Regions from separate parts of the Serratia bockelmannii genome, predicted to be linked through region 2. Evidence: predicted binding sites of a transcription regulator. Region 2 holds the regulator's gene; the other holds the start of a gene.
What was found. Region 2 encodes Fur, which represses iron uptake genes when iron is present. Its sites were predicted from a motif close to ATAATAATGAGAACNACTATCAA; they were not measured.
Positions count from the first base shown of each region.

Region 1: the regulator Fur is predicted to act here: its motif matches at 4,503-4,525, upstream of sodA (superoxide dismutase [Mn]).

Region 1 covers NZ_CP196512.1:39,913-47,921, forward strand. Annotated here, with positions in the region: gene ACSJLU_RS00180 (YibL family ribosome-associated protein) at 1-86, shown strand, start outside; gene ACSJLU_RS00185 (class I SAM-dependent methyltransferase) at 98-877, opposite strand; gene yiiM (6-hydroxyaminopurine reductase) at 980-1,651, opposite strand; gene ACSJLU_RS00195 (methyl-accepting chemotaxis protein) at 1,750-3,678, opposite strand; gene sodA (superoxide dismutase [Mn]) at 3,804-4,424, opposite strand; gene fdnG (formate dehydrogenase-N subunit alpha) at 4,842-7,889, shown strand; gene fdxH (formate dehydrogenase subunit beta) at 7,902-8,009, shown strand, end outside.
Region 2 covers NZ_CP196512.1:1,216,727-1,224,735, reverse strand. Annotated here, with positions in the region: gene pgm (phosphoglucomutase (alpha-D-glucose-1,6-bisphosphate-dependent)) at 1-845, opposite strand, end outside; gene seqA (replication initiation negative regulator SeqA) at 923-1,465, opposite strand; gene ybfF (esterase) at 1,690-2,463, shown strand; gene ybfE (LexA regulated protein) at 2,720-3,007, shown strand; gene fldA (flavodoxin FldA) at 3,272-3,811, shown strand; gene fur (ferric iron uptake transcriptional regulator) at 4,141-4,587, shown strand; gene ACSJLU_RS05790 (beta-N-acetylhexosaminidase) at 4,834-7,491, opposite strand; gene chiQ (ChiQ/YbfN family lipoprotein) at 7,505-7,831, opposite strand; gene chiP (chitoporin ChiP) at 7,877-8,009, opposite strand, start outside.

The sequences.
Region 1 (8,009 bases), 1.2 Mb from region 2:
GGCTGATTGTGGTGCACCCGATGACCGCGCTGGGCCGCGAGATGGGCCTGAAAGCGGTCACCGGTTACGCCAAGAAAGCGTTCTGAACCCCCGGGCGTCAGACCTTGGTGGTGAAATACGCCTTGGTCTGATAGGGCACGGTGACCGTGTCCTGGCCCCGCAGTTCCTCTTCTTCCGCCACCAGCTGGCGCAACCGCTCGATAACCTGCTCCTGTTGCGCCTGTGGCAGTGCGGCGATAAAGCTGGTTGAACGTACCCGGTTGTAGATCACGTCCTCCACCGCGCCGCGGTGGCCCAGCATAAAGACCTGCTCCTGCAGCGGTTCAAAGCCTTTGAACGGGAAGAATTTGCGCCATTCGCCGGTATAGAAACGCGGCGCATCCCCTTCGTGGCTGTCGACGATCTGATTCAGTTTACGCACCCAACCGACGCGCGCATCGCGCATGTTCCACACCAGACCGAGTTTGCCGCCGGGCTTGAGAATACGCTGGATTTCCGCCAGCGCCTGCGGCGTGGCGAACCAGTGGAAGGACTGGGCGCACACCACGGCATCGACCGACTCGTCCGGTAGCGGGATCGCGTCGGCGGTGCCCGCCAGCGTTTTCACCTGCGGCAGCGCCGCCGACAATTTTTCCAGCATTTGCGGCACCGGTTCGACGGCGATCACCTGCGCGCCGGTTTCCAGCAGGCGCGGAGTGAACTTGCCGGTACCGGCGCCGAGATCGATGACCGTCATGCCGGCGTGCAGGCCGATAGACTCACGCAGCCAGGCGGCGATTTCCGGCGGGTAATCCGGCCGGCCTTTCACATAGCGATCGGCGTTGGCCTGATAGCCCTCGGCGGCGGCGTGATGAATCGAATGGGTCGGGGTGGTCATATACCTGGCTCCTGGCTGAAAAACACGCGGCTACAGTATAGGCGGAAGAAGAGGGTTAACGCGGCATTCGGCGCACGTTTTTCATCTTTTCCGCCAGCGATTTCAACGGCCGAGCAGGCGACGGTTGAAGTCCTCGAGGCGCCCTTCGGCAAGCCGCGTGAGCATGGTCTTGCTCCAGCTGGCGGAGAGGCCGGCCACCGCCAACAGGCGGCGATATTGTTCCGCGTCGAACGGCATGTGCCAGGCGATGGCGATGGCTTCGGCCACCGACACGTCGCTGTTGCGCGCCGCCAGCTCCAGCGGACGATCGCCGCTGACCGCACCCGGCGAGACCACCCGATACAGCCAGCCGCAGCGGCCGCTTTGCTGCATCAGCACCGAAATATCCTCGATGGCGAAGTGGTAGTTGAGCTTGAAGCACGGCGAGCGCGGCTGGGTGACCTGGATCAGCGCTTCGCCCCAGCGGAAGATGTCGCCCATAAACACATTGTGTTCGGTCAGTCCTTCGGTGGAGATATTCTCGCCGAAGGCCGGGGCGCAAAACTGCTCGGCCTGCGCCGGAAACTGTTCGCGCCAGTGGGCATAATGCTCGCGCGGGTAGTGGCACAGCGCGCGATCCGGCCCGCCGTGGTAGCTTTTCTCGGCTTGCTCGTCGCCTTCCAGGCCGAGCGGCGTGAGCCGGATGGCGCCATCCACCTGGCGTTTGGCGATGGCGCTGGGGCGCCCGCCTTCATAGGGTTGAATATTGCCGATGTAAACGTCTGGGTGATGCATGTGCGCCTCCGTGTCTCGCGTCGAGGGCTCAGCATAGCCTGAGTTGTGTCAGGGGGACATAACAACCCGCCCGAAAATCCTCGGGCGGGGGCGTGGCGTCAGAAGGTGGTCCAGTTCTCCTCCGCTGCGGCGTTGGCGGCCGCGGTTTTTACGGCAGGCGCTTTCGGCGCGGCGGTTTTCACGGCGGTGGGTTCGGTCTGCTCCGCCAAACGGAACACCGAAACGCTCTGCAGCAGCATGTCGGCCTGTTCTTCCAGCGAATCGGCGGCGGCGGCGGACTCTTCCACCAGCGCGGCGTTCTGCTGGGTGGTGTGATCCATCTCGACGATCGCCTGGCCAATCTGGGCGATGCCGCGCGTCTGCTCATCGGAGGCGGCGGCGATTTCAGCCATGATGTCGCGCACGTGGGTGACCGAGCGGACGATCTGTTCCATGGTGTTGCCGGTGCTTTCCACCAGTTCGGTGCCGGTTTTCACCCGGCTGACCGACTCGGCGATCAGCCCTTCGATCTCCTTGGCCGCTTGGGCGCTGCGGCTCGCCAGGCTGCGCACTTCGCTGGCGACCACCGAGAAGCCGCGTCCCTGTTCGCCGGCGCGCGCCGCTTCCACCGCGGCGTTGAGCGCCAGGATGTTGGTCTGGAAGGCAATACCGTTGATCAGGGTGGTAATTTCAGCGATACGCTGCGAACTGCTGGAGATATCGCGCATGGTGCTGACCACGTTCTCCACCAGCTTGCCGCCCTGTTGCGCGGTCTGCGAAGCGTCGGTGGCCAGCTGATTGGCGTGATGGGCATTGTCGGCGTTTTGTTTCACCGTGGCGGTCAGCTGTTCCATGCTGGCCGCGGTTTCTTCGACCGCCGCCGCCTGCTGTTCGGTGCGGGAGGAGAGATCGGTGTTGCCGGCGGCGATTTCCGCGGAGGCGGTGGAGACCTGGCTGACCCCCATCTGGATCTTCTCAATCATGGTGCGCAGATTTTGGCTCATCGCCGCCACCGCGTTCAGCAGTTGTCCCAGCTCGTCGCGGCGGGTGCTGGTCTGCGCCTGGCGCAGATCGCCGCTGGCGATGCGTTCCGCCATCGCCAGCGTGCTGTGCAGCGGACGGGTGATCTGCAGCGTGATACGCCAGGCGATAAGTATCCCGGCGATGATGGCGATCAGGGTGGTGATGCCCATCTGCAGCTGCGCCAGGTTGATGTTGCTGCGCGTCTGCGCCAGTTCGTCCTGCATAAAGGCGTTCACCAGCGTGCCGATCTCATGCGCGCGTTCACCGAGCTGCCGGCTGATCTGCTGTTCGTGCTCATAGGCCGGCAGGTAGGCCGCGATGCGGTTTTTGTAATCGTCCAGGGCGGCCAGCAGCGGTTGCAGCTGCGGGCGCTGCGCGTCGCTGACCCGGCGGCTCAGGGCGTTGGCCGCGTCGCGTGCGTCGTCGATGGCCGCCATCAGCGGCGCTTCGGTTTCTTTGTTCAGGCTCAGCAACAGACCGCGCGCGCCGTAGCGCACCTGGGTCAGCTTCTGGTTCAGTTGAATGAAGGCCAACTGCAGATCGCCGTTGGTGAGCTGGCGCTCCACCTGGCTCAGGCTGGCCTGCACTTCCGACATGTTCCAGCTCTGGCGCACCGCGTCTTTCGCCGAGACCGCCTGCTCAAAGATTTTTTGCTGTTGCTGATATTCCCCAATCAGCGTCACCAGACGCTGCAGATCCTTGCGGCTTTGGGCGTCCCAGTCCAACGCCTGGCCCTGGTCTATCAGTTTGACGGCGTTATCGATATTGGCGCGATTGTTCTGCAGATACTCCGGCTGGTAGGTCTGGCCGTACATGGCGCGGTTGTATTTGGCCTGGTTGATCTCCTCGTTCAGCCGGTTGCTGAAGTCGATGCGATCGGCGCGGGATTCGATGATGTGCAGGTATTGCGCCCCGGTGCCGGCGATGACGACCGCCAACAGCAGCAACAGCGCGAAGCCGAGGCCGAGCTTTTTACCTACGGTGAGATGAGTGAACTTTCCTGCTAATGCTTGCAATGCCGCCATAGCGTTTTTCCTTCTCCGGGCGAACGTCAATTGAACAAACCATCGGCAAGAAGTGGTCAAACTTTAGCGGATTTCAGGCAAAAAAATACCCGCCGGCGGCGGGCATCTTCATCAACGGGGGCGAATTACTTCTTCGCGGCGAAGCGTGCGGCGGCTTCGTCCCAGTTGACCACGTTCCAGAACGCCTTGATGTAGTCAGGGCGTTTGTTCTGGTATTTCAGGTAGTAAGCGTGTTCCCACACGTCCAGGCCGATGATTGGGAAACCGGAAGCGCCGGCGACGGCTTCGCCCATCAGCGGGCTGTCCTGGTTGGCGGTAGACACCACGGCCAGCTTGCCGTCTTTCAGCACCAGCCAGGCCCAACCGGAACCGAAGCGGGTGGCTGCGGCTTTCTCGAACTCTTCCTGGAATTTCTCAACGCTGCCGAAATCGCGCTCGATGGCCGCTTTCAGATCGCCGCCCAGCGTGGTGCCGGTTTTCAGGTTTTTCCAGAAGAAGCTGTGGTTGGCGTGGCCGCCGGCGTTGTTGCGCATGAAGGTGCGTTTGTCGGCAGGCACTTTATCCAGATCCTGGATCAGCTCTTCAACGCTGTATTTGGCCAGCTCAGGGTAGGCTTCCAGCACGGTGTTGGCGTTGTTAACGTAGGTCTGGTGGTGTTTGGTGTGATGGATTTCCATCGTCTGCTTGTCGAAATGCGGTTCCAGTGCGTCGTAAGCGTACGGCAGGGATGGCAGTGAATAACTCATAATCATCATCTCCAGTGGTGTATGGGCGGCGCAAAGGGCGAGCACCGCGTAAGCAGTCGGATCATTATAGTTAATTAAATGATATTGAAAATGATTATCAATGCCCTGTGAAGTGTGTGGTTAATGAACAAATCGATGCGCTAACATACTGATAGAAGAGGGCGGCGGGTGGCCGCATCAAGCCATCGCCCCGGCACGTGGGTTACTCTCTATACTGTAGGGAGCGCCAAGGTCGAAATGTATCGAAATGTGCCAATGCGTTCACTGAATGAGCACGAGTGTGTAACAACCACAAGCACGCTGTGGTAATATGGCCGGCGTTCGTAGCAAGCATAACAACAGTGACATTCGCGTTTGCCGCGCTAGCGGGGCAGGCGCATTTGAACAATGTGACAATCGAGAGTAAAGGAGACCCCCATGCAGGTCAGCAGAAGGCAGTTCTTTAAGATCTGCGCTGGCGGTATGGCAGGAACGACGGTGGCCGCGCTGGGCTTTGCCCCCGAAGTGGCGTTGGCGGAAACCCGGCAGTACAAACTGCTGCGCGCCCGTGAGACCCGTAATACCTGTACGTATTGTTCCGTCGGCTGTGGGCTGTTGATGTACAGCCTTGGTGATGGCGCCAAGAACGCCAAAGAAAGCATTTTCCATATCGAAGGGGATCCGGATCACCCGGTAAACCGCGGCGCGCTTTGCCCGAAAGGCGCCGGCCTGGTTGACTTTATCCACAGTGAAAGCCGCCTCAAGTACCCGGAATACCGGGCGCCGGGGTCGGACAAATGGCAACGCATCAGCTGGGACGACGCCTTTACCCGCATCGCCAAGCTGGTGAAAGAAGACCGCGATGCCAACTTCATCAAAACCAACGACCAGGGCGTTACCGTCAACCGTTGGCTGACCACCGGCATGCTGTGCGCCTCGGCCGCCAGCAACGAAACCGGTTTTCTGTCGCAAAAATTTAGTCGCGCTCTCGGCATGCTTGCCGTAGACAACCAGGCGCGTGTCTGACACGGACCAACGGTAGCAAGTCTTGCTCCAACATTTGGTCGCGGTGCGATGACCAACCACTGGGTTGATATCAAGAACGCGAATTTGATTATCGTCATGGGCGGTAATGCGGCGGAAGCGCATCCGGTGGGGTTCCGCTGGGCGATGGAAGCCAAAATACACAACAATGCCAAGCTGATCGTGATCGATCCGCGCTTTACCCGAACCGCATCGGTGGCGGACTTCTACACGCCGATCCGCTCCGGGACCGACATCGCTTTCCTGTCGGGCGTGTTGCTGTATCTGATGACCAACAACAAGTTTAATCGCGAGTACGTCGAGGCCTACACCAACGCCAGCCTGCTGGTGCGGGAAGACTTTGCCTTCGAAGACGGCTTGTTCAGCGGCTACGACGCGGAAAACCGCAAGTACGACAAAACCACCTGGAACTACCAGTTCGACGAGAACGGCTTCGCCAAGCGCGACGTCACGCTGCAGGATCCGCGCTGCGTGTGGAACCTGCTGAAGCAGCACGTGAGCCGCTACACGCCTGACGTGGTGACCAACATCTGCGGCACGCCGAAGGACGATTTCCTCAAGGTGTGCGAATACATCGCCGAAACCTGCGTCGCGGATAAGACCGCTTCGTTCCTGTACGCCCTGGGCTGGACTCAGCACTCGGTCGGCGCGCAGAACATCCGCACCATGGCGATGATCCAGCTGCTGCTCGGCAACATGGGCATGGCGGGCGGCGGCGTCAACGCGCTGCGCGGCCACTCCAACATCCAGGGGCTGACCGATCTCGGCCTGCTGTCGCAGAGCCTGCCGGGCTACCTGACGCTGCCGTCGGAGAAACAGACCGATCTCGAGACCTACCTGAAGGCCAACACGCCGAAGGCGCTGCTGCCGGGCCAGGTGAACTACTGGGGCAACTACCCGAAATTCTTCGTCAGCATGATGAAGACCTTCTACGGTGACAAGGCGCAGAAGGACAACAGCTGGGGCTTTGACTGGTTGCCGAAGTGGGACAAGGGCTACGACGTGCTGCAGTACTTCGAGATGATGTCGCAGGGCAAGGTCAACGGCTACTTCTGCCAGGGCTTTAACCCGGTGGCGTCGTTCCCGAACAAAAACAAGGTAGTGGCTTCGCTGTCCAAGCTGAAGTTCCTGGTGACCATCGATCCGTTGAACACCGAGACCTCTAACTTCTGGCAGAACCACGGCGAGTTCAACGAGGTGGATCCTTCGCAGATCCAGACCGAAGTGTTCCGCCTGCCGTCCACCTGCTTCGCCGAAGAGAACGGTTCGATCGTCAACTCCGGCCGCTGGCTGCAGTGGCACTGGAAAGGCGCGGACGCCCCGGGCGAAGCGCTGAACGACGGTGAGATCCTGGCGGGCATCTTCAGCCGCCTGCGCGAGATGTATGCGCGCGACGGCGGTGCGGTGCCTGAACAGGTGCTGAACATGACCTGGGACTACCTGACGCCGGACAACCCGGCGCCGGAAGAGGTGGCGCAGGAGAACAACGGCAAGGCGCTGGCGGATCTGCTGGATGCCGACGGCAAAGTGCTGGTGAAAAAAGGCGAGCTGCTCAGCTCGTTCGCGCAGCTGCGCGACGACGGCACCACCGCCAGCGGTTGCTGGATCTTCGCCGGCAGCTGGACGCCGGCCGGCAACCAGATGGCGCGGCGCGACAACGCCGATCCGTCCGGCCTCGGCAATACGCTGGGCTGGGCCTGGGCATGGCCGCTCAACCGCCGCATTCTGTACAACCGCGCCTCGGCGGATCCGCAGGGGAAACCGTGGGATCCGAAACGCCAGCTGCTGGAGTGGGACGGCGCCAAGTGGGTCGGGGCCGATATCCCGGACTACAGCACCGCCGCGCCGGGCAGCGACGTCGGGCCGTTCATCATGCAGCCGGAAGGCATGGGCCGCCTGTTCGCCACCGACAAGATGGCGGAAGGGCCGTTCCCTGAACACTACGAGCCGTTCGAAACGCCGCTCGGCACCAACCCGCTGCACCCGAATGTGGTGTCCAACCCGGCGGCGCGCGTGTTCAAGGACGATCTGGCGGCGATGGGCAAATCCGACAAGTTCCCGTACGTCGGCACCACCTATCGTCTGACCGAGCACTTCCACTACTGGACCAAGCACGCGCGGCTGAACGCCATCGCGCAGCCGGAGCAGTTCGTGGAGATCGGCGAAAAGCTGGCGGAGAAGAAGGGCATCAAGCAGGGCGATACCGTGAAGGTCAGCTCCAACCGCGGCTACATCAAGGCCAAGGCGGTGGTGACCAAACGTATTCGCACGCTGCAGGTGCACGGCCAGGAAGTCGACACCATCGGCATCCCGATCCACTGGGGTTACGAAGGGGTGGCGAAGAAAGGCTTTATCGCCAACACGCTGACGCCGTTCGTCGGCGACGCCAATACGCAAACGCCGGAGTTCAAGGCGTTCCTGGTCAACGTGGAAAAGGTGTAACGGAGACGAATCATGGCCATGCAATCTCAAGACATCATTCGTAAATCCGCCACCAATGGTTTCACGCCGGCGCCGCGCGCCCGTGACCACCAGGAAGAAGTGGCCAAACTGATCGATGTC
Region 2 (8,009 bases):
GAGCAGTCCATGCGGATGATGCCGTCATGGTCCAGGTGCATAAAGCGGAAGGTCTGATCGATGGAGTCGTTCACCAGAGTCAGATCCAGCTTGTAGTGTTCCGCCACCCGCTGCCAATAGGCGATGCCGGAGCCGCCGAGCGGATCCACGCCCAGCTTCAGGCCGGCGCGTTGAATGGCCGGCATGTCGACCACGTCAACCAGGCCTTCGACATAAGGCTGCACCAGATCTTTGGCATGCAGGTGGCCGCTGTTCCAGGCCTTATCCAGCGACTGACGCTGAACGCCTTTCAACTGCTGCGCCAGCAGTTCGTTGGCGCGCTTCTCGATCACCGACGTCAGGTTGGTGTCAGCCGGGCCGCCGTTCGGCGGATTGTATTTGATACCGCCATCTTCCGGCGGGTTATGGGACGGCGTAATGACGATGCCGTCGGCCTGAGCGCCGCCGCGGCGGTTGTGGCACAGAATGGCGTGCGATACCGCCGGCGTTGGCGTGAAGCCGTTGTTTTCCTGCACGATCACATCGACGCCGTTGGCGGTCAGCACTTCCAGCACGGAAATGAAGGCCGGCTCGGACAGTGCATGGGTGTCTTTGCCCACGTAGCACGGGCCGGTAGTGCCTTGCTGATAACGAACTTCGGCGATCGCCTGAGCGATGGCGAGGATGTGCGCTTCGTTGAAGCTGTGGCGCTGCGCGCTGCCGCGGTGGCCGGAGGTACCAAACTTCACCGCATGTGCGGCATTGCCGGCTTCCGGTTGCAGCACATAGTACTGCGACGTCAGCTGGGCTACGTTGATCAGATCGCTTTGGCGGGCGGGCTGCCCGGCACGTGGATTATTCGCCATCGACATATCTCCCTCATCCCTGTCGGTGACCGGGCAAATACGTCGCGCACGGCCATCATGACGGGCTGTTCGCTAAATTAGACGGTACCGCAAACTTTCTCGATCAGTTCCGCCGGGAACTGCATCGCCTGCATGATGTGTTCGATCATGCTGCGCTTGCGGCCGGTATTGGTATTGGTGATCACCCAGTAAGGGGTGCCCGGTACATGCTTCGGCTTGGTGTGCGTGCCGTTGGCCAGCAGAGTCTGCTGATCGCCGGCGAAATAGGTGCGGGTACGGCCGGTCAACGCCTCGGTAGCGGCGGCGAAACCGGCGGCATCGAGGGTGTACAGCGTGGACAGCACCAGCATGAAACGGTTGACCGCTTTGTTCTGCTCGGCGTATTCATCCGACAGCAGCAGTTCACGCACGGCGCGTACGCGATCGCGCGGACGCTGAGCCGGCACCGCTTTTTCCAGCTCGACGGACTGTGACGCACTGGCGGCAGGCAACGCGCGCACCGGTTGCCCGGCGGTGAATTTCAACATGCGGCGTAAAATATCGGACGCGCTTTCACCGATGTGTTGCGTGTGGCTGGCAATATAACGGTAAAGCTCTTCGTCGACTTCAATAGTTTTCATCTTTATCCAATACTGTTTTTTCTACTTAGAACCTGAAGCCAGATCCTGCATTCAAGCCATGGGATTATAAGGTTAAAAGCGCTGGGGCGAACACAACAATGTGCCTCCGGACGGCAAATGCAGACTAATACCTATAGCCGGCACTGCCAAGCCCGCGCCGCGAAAATTCCGCATGATTCATCGTGCGATTCAATCATGATACCCTAATCTGAATCTCTCTCAGTATGAACTTCGCCATGAAATTACATTATCAACTGCTGGCCGCCGAGTCAGACGCGCTGCCGGTGCTGCTGATCCACGGGCTGTTCGGCAATCTGGACAACCTGGGCGTGCTGGCGCGCGATCTGCATAAACAGCACAGTGTGATCAAGGTCGATCTGCGCAACCACGGCCTCTCCCCGCGCGCCGACGACATGAACTACCCCGCCATGGCGCAGGATCTGCTGGCGCTGCTCGACGAACTGCAGCTGGAAAAAGCGATCGTCATCGGCCATTCGATGGGCGGCAAAGCGGCGATGGCGCTGACCGCCATCGCGCCCGAGCGCATCGCCAGGCTGATCGTCATCGACGTCGCGCCCGTGGATTACCAAACCCGCCGCCACGACGAGATCTTCGCCGCGCTGAAGGCCGTCAGCGCCGCCGGCATTACCCAGCGCCAGGCGGCTGCCCAACTGATGCGCGACTACCTGCAGGAAGAAGGCGTGATCCAGTTCCTGCTGAAGTCCTTCCACAACGGTGAATGGCGCTTCAACCTGCCGGTACTGATCGAACGCTACGCAGACATTACCGGCTGGCAGGAAGTCCCGGCCTGGCCGCATCCGACTCTGTTCATTCGCGGCGGCCTGTCGCCGTACGTGCAGGACAGCTACCGTGCGGATATCGCCCGCCAGTTCCCGCAGGCCCGCGCACACGTCGTCGCCGGCACCGGCCATTGGGTGCACGCCGAAAAACCGGAAGCGGTGCTGCGCGCCATCCACCGTTTCCTCGGCGAAGCCTGAAAAACGCACTCACCTGGCGAAAAAACGCGCTAAAGATAACGGCTTAGCGCGTTTAGCCCGCAGTTAGGCATTGTCGCCGCTCCATCTGCTGGGGTAATATGGCGCGCTATAATTTTGCCGCCGCGCCAGCGCGTTCGCGAACGCCGGTTCGGAGGTGAATTTGGGTTAGGGTTTATTGGCCCGAAGTGTGTTAACCGATGCCTCCGGAAGCGTGCGAGCGCTTTTTGATGCAAACTCCCTTGCAGTACCGCTACCTATGGCAAAAGAACAAACGGATCGCACGACGCTGGATCTGTTCGCAGATGAACGCCGTCCGGGGCGCCCGAAAACCAACCCGCTTTCCCGCGATGAACAGCTTAGAATCAATAAGCGCAATCAGTTACGGCGCGATAAAGTGCGTGGATTGCGACGCGTAGAGCTGAAAATCAACGCGGACGCGGTGGATGCCCTGAACAAACTGGCGGAACAGCGCAACATCAGCCGCAGCGAACTCATCGAGCAGATGCTGTTGGCACAACTGGCGGAAGAACAGCCGGAACATTGATCTCTTCGGCCGCACGCGCGGCGCGGCGTTAAGGACAACGCCGGATCGACCCCGCTTTTCTTCATTCTCCGGCATCGCATAAATGCGATAAAACCCCGGCGCCACTTTCTGGCATGATACGCATTTACCGGTAAGAGACTGCGCCTGTCGGCGCCCGCCCCGGAGGCGAAAGGCTCTTGCCATGGCATCATTTTAATCGGCGTCAGCGGCGGCAGTGCTGGCATCGAGTAATGCAATTACTTGAATTTAAAGGTTATACGCGATATGGCTACTGTAGGCATTTTCTTTGGCAGCGACACTGGCAATACCGAAAACATTGCCAAAATGATCCAGAAAATTCTCCAGAAACAGTTTGGCGACGACGTCTCTGAAGTGCATGACATCGCTAAAAGCAGCAAAGAAGACCTGGAAGGGTTCGATATCCTGCTGCTGGGTATCCCGACCTGGTACTACGGTGAAGCGCAGTGTGACTGGGATGATTTCTTCCCGACGCTGGAAGAAGTCGACTTCAACGGCAAACTGGTGGCGCTGTTCGGCTGCGGCGACCAGGAAGACTACGCGGAATACTTCTGTGACGCGATGGGCACCATCCGCGACATCATCGAACCGCGCGGCGCGGCCATCGTGGGCCACTGGCCGACCAAAGGCTACCACTTCGAGGCCTCCAAAGGTCTGGCGGACGACGATCACTTCATCGGTCTGGCGATCGACGAAGACCGTCAGCCGGAGCTGACCAACGAGCGCGTGGACGCTTGGGTCAAACAGATTGTCGAAGAGCTGAGCCTGGCCGATATCGTCGGCTAAACCCCGGCACTGGCGAAAGGTTGAACAAAGGCCCTGTAAAGTGCATAGTGTGCCGACAGGGCCGTCATCGGCAACAGGGATTGCTGCGATAGAAGCTACAGATTTGTAACTTCCCACCCCGTCACGGTAGACTGAGATATCGGTTTATCCCATCCATCAAGGCGTTGCATGCAAAACATGCAATAGTGCAATTATATCTTTGTTAACAACCGGCGGTTTCCATTTAGTACAACCGGTTCTATAATGAGACGCATTAACTCTTTGTGCCGACCGATGCCACAGGCGAGTACGCCTCAACTTGATTAGCATAGTAACAGGACTGAATTCGCATGACCGACAACAACATCGCATTGAAGAAGGCCGGCTTAAAAGTCACGCTTCCGCGACTCAAAATCCTGGAAGTACTGCAAAATCCGGAATGCCATCACGTCAGTGCGGAAGATTTGTACAAAAAACTGATTGATATGGGCGAAGAGATCGGGCTGGCAACGGTTTATCGCGTACTGAACCAGTTTGACGATGCGGGCATTGTGACACGTCACAATTTCGAAGGCGGCAAGTCCGTGTTCGAGCTGACCCAACAGCATCACCACGATCACCTGATTTGCCTGGACTGCGGCAAAGTGATCGAATTCAGCGACGAATCCATCGAAGTGCGCCAGCGTGATATCGCCAAGCAGCACGGTATCAAGCTCACCAACCACAGCCTGTACCTGTACGGCCACTGTGAAACCGGTGACTGCCGCGAAGACGAAACGCTGCACGACAAGAAGTAAGCCCTGACCGGCTATGAAAAACCGCCTCACACCGAGGCGGTTTTTTTATGCCCGCCGTACAGCAGACAAAAAAATCCCCGGACAAGCCGGGGGAAAATCATGTCATGAAATATCACAATTGCAGCGGCACAGCGACTCCACGTACTACTCTCACTACAACGTCCGCCCTACGCCGACACGCGTGGGCGAACGCATTCCCCCTTCGTTATACGGCCGCCGCCAGGGCAGCGGGCCGTTGCACCGGGCTTAGACCTTCTCGGCGCGGCTGTAGCGTTTGCCGTCCGGGCTGACCGAACGCACCTGCACTTCACCGGAGATCGCCGGCTTGGCCTTGGCATCATAGCGCTGCCACTGCTTGCCACCGTCGGTGGAGTACTCGATGCCCAACCCCGGCAGCGCGATATTCGCCTCCAGCTTGCCGCCCGCTACGCGTGCGCCCGGTACCGGCAGACGGTAAGCGACGCCGCCCTTGTCCAGCTTGGCCAGTTCACGCTGGCCCAGGATATTGGCAAAGCGCAGCCAGTCTTTCTCCAGCGTCTTGGTATCGACAAAGTGGGTTTCCCCGCCTTTGTATTCGCGGCCGGCACGATAGTCCTGCTCCCAACCGGCGCGGTGCCAGGCGCGTTCTGCCACCGAGAGCGCGCGCGGGAAGATCATGTATTCCATCTGCGGGTCGGTGCGCTGGGTTTCGCTCCACAGCTGAGCGGACAGCCCGTAGGCGCCCGGCCACGGCTTGTCGCTCTTGGCGTTGAAGTGGTTGCCATCGCGATCGACCGAGGTTTCCGCATTCTGCGGCATGTTGTCCGGCGCGAAGCTGAACACCTTGCGTTCGTCGCTGAAGCGGGTACCCCAGTAGTAACCGCGCTCGTCCGGGTTCACCTCGTAAGGGAAGTCCATATAGACGTAGTCCGGGTTGGAGACCACCACTTCATACCCTTTATTGGCCCAGTCGTTAACGCTATCGAAACCGCCCCAATACAGGGTGTCCCAGAAGTTGACGCCCACGCGCGAGGTGGCGAACGCCTTCGAACTCTCGGCGTCTTTCAGGCCGTCTTGCCAGGCCTGCATTCTGTCGATGCCGTGCGCTTTCACCAACTTGCTGACCTCTTGACCAAAGTAGCTCGGCAGGTGCTCCATGTCGGCCACTTTGCCCTCTTTGATCATCACCTGGCACACCTGAGACTTGGCCCACGGCTTGTCTTCATTGCTCTGGTCAATGATGCCTTTACCCGGTTCCGGTTTCGCCTTGTCGGTGTAGCCGGCGCCCAGGCGGATGTTTTTCGCTTCGTCGCCGCCGAAGTGCCAGGTCTTGATCGGCTGGCCGGCTTCTTTATGCATCTGGGCAATCTCGCCAATCACCTTGTCGACAAAGCGCTGGGAGGAATCCAGGCACGGGTTCAGGTAACTCTGACGGTTAAAGAACTGCACGGAGGTGGTATTGGAGGTATCGGTCGGATCCACCAGGCGGAACTCGTTGGCCTCCTGCTCTTTGCCGGCGGCATGCAGTTTCTTGTAGCGCGCTTCCATCGAGACCACCGCCGCGCGGGCGTGCGCCGGCATGTCGATCTCCGGGATCACCTCAATCTGGCGCGCCTGGGCGTATTTGATGATGTCGATGTAGTCCTGACGAGTGAAGAAACCGCCGTAGACATCCGGCCCCTGGCCGTACTGCGGCAACAGGCAGGTGGTTTCGCTCAGATCGTGGCAGCGCTGGCCGCCGACTTCCGTCAGCTCCGGCAAACCGGGGATCTCAATACGCCAACCTTCGTCATCGCTCAGGTGGAAGTGGAATTTGTTGAGCTTGTAAGCCGCCATCTGATCCAACAGGCGCAGCACCGCATCCTTCTTATGGAAGTTACGCGCCACGTCGAGGAAAATGCCGCGATACTGGAAGCGCGGCGCGTCGCTGGCGTCGAGCGTAGCGATCTTGCCGCTGCCGTCGCTCGGCACTAACGACAGGATAGACTGCAGCCCGTAGAACACCCCGGCCTGATCGAAGCCGATCACCCGCGCCTCTTTCTTGCCAATTTTCAGCTCATAGGCGCCCGGCACCGCCATCGCGCCTTTAAATTTGCCCGGCTGGATGTCGGTTTTGATCGGGTAACCGTTGGCCTGAACCGGCACGCCCAGCAGCGCGAAGCGCTGGTTGACGACGTCCGCCGCCGGCTTAACCAGCGTGCTCAGATCCGGCGATACCCCTTTGCGCAGATCGACGTCCTGCGCGTGAACCTTCACCTGCATCGGCGTCGGCACGATCTGGCCGCGCAGCGCACCGGCAGGCAGCGTCTGCAGATCGGCATTGCTGACAAAGCGCGAAGCCGGCGTCATCAGAATGTTTTTGTCGTCCTTGGTGCGCTTCCACTGGTCGCCGGTGAACGGCGCCACAAACTGATCCAGGTTTTCGGTGTCGGTATTCGCCAGCATTTTCGGCTTAGCGTCGCCGGAGGTGGCATACCAGCGCGGCAGGAAGTCGTTTCTGAACAGCTGCCAATATTCGGCGACCACCGGGATTTCCACCGCCTTACCGGCCGGGAAGCCGCTGAATTTGGCGGTCGGCTCCAGCTTGTACAGATCGCCGGTGAGGTGAGCGATCTTGAACTGGTCGTTGTCTACCCGCAGGGTCTGGCGCGGGCTGTGGAAATAGATGACCCAGTCTTTGCCGTCGATCGCCTGGCCGTCGTTGCTGAGGGTGAACAACACCCGGTTGCAAGAGGCCCAGTCAGCGCCCAGCGCCGCGCAATCCACGCCGTTTTCGCCGGCGCGGTTATCCAGCATTTTCACGTTCAGCTTCAGCTGGCTAAGCTGATCCACCAGCTGTTGATCGGCCATGGCGCTCCCCATGCCGCCCAGGAATCCCATCGTTGCCGTCAAGGCGGCAAGCGCGCTCAGTTTGAATGCGTTCATCTTCTTATCCTTCTTAATTATTGTTATCGCGAATTTCTTGCCACAGCTTGCCGCACTTGGCGTCGTAAGCCTGACCGTTACCGCTGTGCACCGCCATAATGCAGTTCTGATAATCCATCACCCGCACCGTTTCCTGCGCGGCGAACTGCTGGTGCTGCTTCTCTTGTTTCAGCACGTTCAGCACCGCCTTACAGGGCTGCAGACGCTCCGGCGAGCCTTCGGCAGTGTTGATGCAGGCGCTGTAAGCCTGCTTCAACTTGGCGTCTTCCGGCGGCGCGGTGGGTTGCGCGCAGGCGCTCAGGGCCGCAGCGGCCGCCAACATCAGCATGATTTTTTTCATCGTTGAATTCCCTTAACTGCCCCGGCGGCGAGGCCGGGGAACGCATCAGAAGATGGTGAATGGCGCGATGACCATGAACTTGACGTCTTTCTCGTCCTGGAAGATGTTGCCGTAACCGCCGCCCCAGCTCGGGATGTTGGTGTGGTTGTCATACTGGGTGTAGTGCAGTTTGATCAGG